Regions from separate parts of the Brucella anthropi ATCC 49188 genome, predicted to be linked through region 1. Evidence: riboswitches for the same ligand, from Rfam matches in the RefSeq annotation. Region 1 holds a riboswitch; the other holds the start of a gene.

Region 1 (3,279 bases):
TAGCGGCCTGCAATGATCTCCTCCATCAGATTGCGTGCCAGCTGTTCATTGCCGCGCGCCAGCGTCAGCGCTACCATGCAGACACGGTCTTCATAGCGCTCCAGATAGCGCTTTCCATCGAAGGTTTTCAGCGTATAGCTGGTGTAATATTTGAACGCGCCGAGAAAGGTCGGAAACCGGAATTTCTTCGCATAGGCTTCGTCGAAAAGATCGCGCACGAAATTGAAGGAATACTGATCCAGTACCTCTTGCTCGTAATAGCCTTCGGTCACCAGATAATCGATCTTTTCCCGCAAGTTATGGAAAAAGACCGTGTTCTGGTTCACGTGCTGGAGGAAATATTGGCGCGCAGCCTGCCGGTCGCGGTCAAGCTGGATTTTTCCCTCGTCATCGTAAAGGTTCAGCATCGCGTTGAGCGCGTGATAATCCAGCCCGTCCAAGGATTTTGACGGTTTACTGCTGTTGGAAGTTACAGCTTGAGGCGCATCCTGCGCCACTGGCTGTGCCTCGCGCTCTCGGATCAAGGTCGTGTCTGCCGTGTCCAAAATCGTTCCATCCCGTTCTTGACATTGCCAATGTCCTCATCGGTTCCCAGAAGCTCGAAGCGGTAGAGATAGGGAACCTGACATTTGGCGGAGATAATGTTGCCGGCGATACAGAAAGCCTCGCCGAAATTGCTGTTTCCCGCGGCAATCACGCCGCGGATGAAAGAGCGGTTGCTCTCATCGTTGAGAAAGCGGATCACAGGCTTGGGGACAGCGCCCTTGGAGCCGCCGCCACCATATGTGGGCGTCACGATCACGAATGGCTCGCGCACCTGCAATCCGCCTGAACCGTCCATCGGGATACGGTTCGACCGCATTCCAAGCCGCTCGACAAACCGGTGTGTATTTTCCGACCGGCTGGAGAAATAGACGATCAGGCTCATGTGACCATAGCCCTCAGGCGAGAGCGCTGATCATATCGGGCCGGAAGCCCGCCCAATGGGATTCACCTGCCACAACCACCGGCACCTGGCGATAACCCATGTCTTGAACGAGATGGAAAGCATCGGCATCGGCGGAGATATCGATGACTTCATATTCGATACCCTGGCGGTCGAGGGCGCGCGTGGTGGCCGTGCACTGGACGCAGGCGGGTTTGCTGTAAACGGTGACGTTCATTTTTTCCTCACTGGAGCATGTCTCCCAAAAGTGGGAACCGGTTTTGGGGTTAAGACATGCATAAAAACAAAGAGATAGAGTATTTCCAACGGTCCGGTTTAAACTGGAATACTCTCGATAGGAGACGCAAAGAGCCGTTCGCGCATCGCAAAATGCGCGTCGAAAGACATGAGATACGGGATCGGCCAGCCGCACGAACAAGCAGCCTGACCACACAAACTATGCCTCGAAGGGAGGATCGGAACCGAAACTGAATAAACTGGACATGGACTTCACCCCGAAGCTATGAGCGGGAAGTTCGGGGCAGCAACCCGTAAGGCAACGATTTGCCACACAAGATTGCGCGCCAACCGGACACCCCGCCCGTGGACGTACTCGTTCAAGGCAGGTCTCCTGGCTCACGGATCAACATTCTGTCCGCCTTCCCAGCCAAAGCCAGTGACGTGATGGACAGAACTCTCCGCTTACAGTTGCGGGGGCAGCTCCGGCATTGCCGCATCCGTCATGGATGAAACGCACCGGATTCCCGTCTTAGCTTTCGACCCAACGAATCGAAAGAACCTAGAACACTATATATAGTAGTCGAAGTTAAAAACTCGTCAATAGATAGTTGGCCGCAAAGCGTGGAATGAACGAAGCGTTCTTCACCCAGCTGGCTTAATCGGTTTCGGTCTGAACTCCGGTTTGATGGCCTTGAGGGCCATGCGATCCACCATTGAGGGGGCAATCAGTTTCAACCAGCGCCCGAATCGCATCTGGCGTGTCATCAACACTTCACGCTTGCGAGCCTGCACGCCTTCCAGCATCAGCCGCACAGCTTCCTCGACGGGCATCATGTCATCTTCGCGCACACCACTTGTTCCCAGCGCACCGCCGCTTGCGCTGTAACCCACCTTGCGAATGTCGGTTTTGACGACGCCCGGATAGACGATGGTAATGGATATACCGCTTGGTTCCAGTTCCGCGCGAAGCGCCTCGCAAAAACCCGAAAGAGCGAACTTCGTTCCGCTATAGGCAGTGCGCCCCGGCACACCGATCAATCCGGCAACAGAAGACACAGCCACGATCCGTCCCTTGCTGGCGGCAAGATACGGAAGTGCTGCATGAATGGGCCAGACGCTACCCCAGTAATTCAACTCCATCAGATCATGCATCCAGTTGAGATCATCTGGTTTGATCTCAGCAAAATTGGCGTGGGCCGACATGCCTGCATTCACAATCAAAGTGTCGATACAACCGAAAGCGGAAACGGTTTTATTGATAAGATCGATACAGGCTGTACGATCTTTCACATCGGTTGGTACCACGAGAACAGAACTGCCCAGTTGCCGCAATTCGATGGCCAGATTTTCCAGCTTTTCAACATTGCGCGCAGCAAGCACCAGAGCAGCATTGGCACGGTCACGCCGGGCAATCTGCCGTGCAGTTTCGGCACCGATCCCATCCGATGCTCCCGTTATGATCGTCACGTCCATGCGAGGCCCTCCCTGCCTATCGATCAGACGACAGGTAAGGTACAGGCAGGCCGATCCATGCGTCTAGCACTTTAGACTTTGCGCGATGGAATGGCTGCTATAACGACGATTATGAATTTCGCGGCACCGAGACCGCAGCGAAAAGACCTGATGCAGCACACCACGTGCTCTATTTGCGGTCAAAGAAGGCTCAATGCAGGCCCTGTGCGATTAGGTGTGGTTGCCGGACTTGACCATCAACCTTCTGGGACCAGCGCCCTGTTGTCCAAGGACATCATCGGGATTTCGCAACGGACATTCGGAAAGCGAGAGACAACCGCAGCCGATGCAGCTCGTTATCTGGTCGCGAAGCTGCATCAGACTGTCGATACGTTCCTGAAGCATATCTTTCCAGGCTTCAGAAAACCGCCGCCAGTCTTCTACCGTTGGCACGTGATCGTGCGGAAGATCCGCCAAGGCCTCACGAATGATCACCAGAGGGATGCCCGCGCGCTGCGCGATCTTGATAATGGCGATGCGGCGCAGCACAGCGCGGTGATAGCGACGCTGGTTTCCTTCCGTACGCCAGCCTTCGATCAGGCCCTTGGTTTCATAGAAATGAACCGTGGAGACCGCCACACCGGCGCGCCGGGAAACATCAC
Region 2 (3,279 bases), on a different replicon from region 1:
AATGCTTGTCGCGGTCCCATTGCAATGCATGCGGGGCAACGCGATCACTGGCGAAGGCTCGCGCCATGTCCTGAATGGCAAGCTGATCTTCGTTCAGTTCGTACTGGTTCTGGTCGGCAGCATCCATGGTTTCCTCCCTGTAGCACCGCACCTTTTCACCGGACTAGATCATAACCGTGTGAGACTGCCAACGCTCCATTGGAATAATGTTGCTCACATTTGTAATAAACTGATGCGCATTTTTGCATAGACGCTCGCCGATTGAGGTCCCGTTGCCAGAAAGTTCAGTTTAAGCTACGCAGCAGTCCATGGCACGCGCAATCATGTTTCAGGGAACGGGTTCGGACGTCGGCAAAAGTGTTCTTGTTGCCGGACTATGCCGGGTTGCGCGCAATCGCGGCCTGAATGTTCGACCGTTTAAGCCGCAAAACATGTCCAACAATGCGGCAGTCAGCGACGATGGTGGCGAAATTGGTCGGGCGCAGTGGTTGCAGGCGCTGGCTTGCGGTGTGCCGTCGTCTGTCCATATGAATCCGGTACTCCTCAAACCGCAGACTGACATGGGTAGTCAGGTTATCGTCCAGGGACAAGTGCGAGGCGAGGCGCGCGGGCGCTATTATCAGGAATTGAAACCGCAGCTCATGGCGGCTGTCATGGAATCCTTCGCCAGGGTCAGCGAAGGCGCGGACCTTGTGCTGGTGGAAGGGGCGGGGTCACCAGCTGAAATCAATCTGCGGGCCGGTGATATCGCCAATATGGGGTTTGCCACACAGGCCGATGTCCCGGTTGTTCTGGTCGGTGACATAGACAGAGGTGGCGTGATTGCGTCTCTCGTCGGCACGCACACAATTCTGTCCGAACAGGACCGCGCCATGGTTCGCGGATTTCTGATCAACAAGTTCCGGGGCGATATTTCGCTTTTTGATGACGGGCTGGCTGCCATTACCCGGTTTACCGGCTGGCGTTCTTTCGGCGTTGTCCCGTGGCTGAAAGCGGTATCGAGACTGCCAGCCGAAGATTCTGTCGTTCTTGAACGTGCCGTTCGCGGAGACAAGAAGTCGCTCGTGGTTGCTGTGCCGATGTTGCCGCGCATTGCCAACTTCGATGATCTTGATCCGCTAAAGGCTGAACCGGATGTAGAAGTGGTCATGGTGCCGCCTGGTTCGAGCATTCCCGGCGATGCGGGCCTTGTCGTTCTGCCGGGGACAAAGTCCACGATAGCCGATATGCAGGCGGTTCGGGACAATGGCTGGGATCGCCAATTATCTGCCCACGTGAAACGAGGCGGTCATGTGCTTGGTATCTGCGGCGGGTTCCAGATGCTTGGTCACCACATCAGCGACCCTGCTGGTATCGAGGGGCATGTACGCGACATTGATGGTCTTGGGCTGCTCGATATCGAAACGGTGATGGAACCTGAAAAAGTGGTCCGCAACGTGCAGGCGACCGCGCTTCTCCATAATGTGCCGCTGGAGGGCTATGAAATCCATATCGGCCGCACGACTGGACCGGATATGGGGTGGCCTTTCGCTCGAATTGGCGAGCATGACGACGGAGCCATATCACCAGATGGGCGCATCATGGGGACCTATCTCCACGGTGTTTTCAATGCGGATGAATTTCGCCGGAGATTTCTGCAGAATCTTGGTGTGCAGAGCAGTTCAGTGAACTATCGCGCCGGCGTTGAAGCTGCATTGGATGAACTGGCCGAAGGGCTGGAAGCATGTCTCGATATCGATGCACTGTTTAATTTGAAATGAGGTCGTCAATCATCGGTCGCGATTGACGACGATGGGGCGAAAGCCTAGTGTCGAAACCATGCAACAGGTTTTTGCCGGGACGAATCCCGGCAATACCAAAAAGGGAATGCGACGGACGGACCCAATCCGGGCGTCTTTATCGCAGCCGACCCCGCGACTGTAGAGCGGAGAGGGATGAGGCAAACCGGGCAACCGGTAACCACTGGAGGCTGCAAAGCTTCTGGGAAGGTAGCTTCAATCCCCGCGACCCGTGAGCCAGGAGACCTGCCTGTTGCGTGAGGGCATTGAGCCCGAACCCCATGGGAGGTTTTTCCCTGCTGCCTGCACGGAGGTTGTCATGGCTGCACGTACTCAAAATTCTGTTTCCAGCACACTCGCAATGCCGCTCGCTGCCCGTCTGGGCACGGCTGTGGTTTCACTGCTTCTCGGCGCGTTCCTGATCTACGGCGTAGGGCTTGCCCATTCTGATACGTTGCACGATTCAGCGCACGATACGCGCCATTCCTATGGTTTTCCCTGCCACTGAGCAGTTTAACATCTTTCGGAATTGAAGCTGAGCAAAGCTCGATGGTGGACGGCCATCGGCGCGAAATTGCTATTGAGGGACAGAAATGTTGATCCGTTATTTGTTGGCGACGCTTGCTGCCGGGCTTTTGGCCGGGCTGCTGGTTACTCCCGCCATGTATTTGAAGACAGTGCCTTTGATCCTGCAGGCCGAAACCTATGAAGATGCTGGCGGTGGCCATAGTCACGGCGAGGCGGAAGCCACACCGCATGATCATGGTGCCGCTGCCGAAAGTGCCGAGGAAGAAGGGGCTGAATTACCATTTGGGCGGTTGGGCAATACGATCCTTGCCAATCTCGTAGCAGGTGCAGGTTTCGCCTTGCTGCTTGGTGGCGTGGCTTTGCTTCTCGGACGCCGCATTACGGTGCAGAATGGGATTTATTGGGGCGTTGCCGGTTTCTTCGCGGCCGCGTTTCTGCCTGCATTGGGTTTATCGCCGGAATTACCGGCAATGCCTGCGGCTGATCTGGCTGAACGTCAGCTCTGGTGGCTCGCTACCGTGGTGCTGAGCGGTTTAGGCCTCTATCTCATCGTGTTGCGCCAGGAAATCTGGGCAAAGACCCTCGGTCTGGTGCTGATCGTGGCGCCGCATCTTTATGGTGCTCCGCATCCCGAAGACATCTCGTCACCGATTCCATCACTGCTTGCTTCGCAATATGCGGTCGCATCGCTGGCGACGAACCTGTTCATGTGGGCCGTGATCGGCCTCGCACTTGGCTGGTTCATCCAGCACTACGCATCGTCCGAGATTGAGGGCTGATGAAAATGGCTTCGCCGGGAAAATCGGTTCTGGTTCTTGGCGGAGCCCGTTCGGGTAAGTCGTCCTATGCCGAGAAAATGGTTGAATCCTCGGGACTTCAGCCACTCTATCTGGCAACAGGACGTGCCTTCGACAAGGAAATGGAAAACCGCATTGCCATTCATCGCGACCGACGTGGTTCCGAATGGCAGACG

The links. Region 1 has a riboswitch for cobalamin ahead of nrdH (glutaredoxin-like protein NrdH). Riboswitches for the same ligand answer to the same signal wherever they lie in the genome.
Positions count from the first base shown of each region.
Region 2: it holds a riboswitch for cobalamin, as region 1 does, so the genes downstream of both, OANT_RS09740 (CbtB domain-containing protein) here and nrdH (glutaredoxin-like protein NrdH) in region 1, are expected to answer to the same signal.

Region 1 covers NC_009668.1:249,324-252,602, reverse strand. The annotation lists gene nrdE (class 1b ribonucleoside-diphosphate reductase subunit alpha) at 1-545, opposite strand, end outside; gene nrdI (class Ib ribonucleoside-diphosphate reductase assembly flavoprotein NrdI) at 521-928, opposite strand; gene nrdH (glutaredoxin-like protein NrdH) at 942-1,163, opposite strand; cobalamin riboswitch at 1,530-1,743, opposite strand; gene OANT_RS15290 (SDR family oxidoreductase) at 1,808-2,638, opposite strand; gene soxR (redox-sensitive transcriptional activator SoxR) at 2,849-3,279, opposite strand, start outside.
Region 2 covers NC_009667.1:1,973,527-1,976,805, forward strand. The annotation lists gene OANT_RS09730 (isobutyryl-CoA dehydrogenase) at 1-127, opposite strand, end outside; gene OANT_RS09735 (cobyric acid synthase) at 309-1,760, shown strand; cobalamin riboswitch at 1,809-2,046, shown strand; gene OANT_RS09740 (CbtB domain-containing protein) at 2,098-2,286, shown strand; gene OANT_RS09745 (CbtA family protein) at 2,372-3,085, shown strand; gene cobU (bifunctional adenosylcobinamide kinase/adenosylcobinamide-phosphate guanylyltransferase) at 3,091-3,279, shown strand, end outside.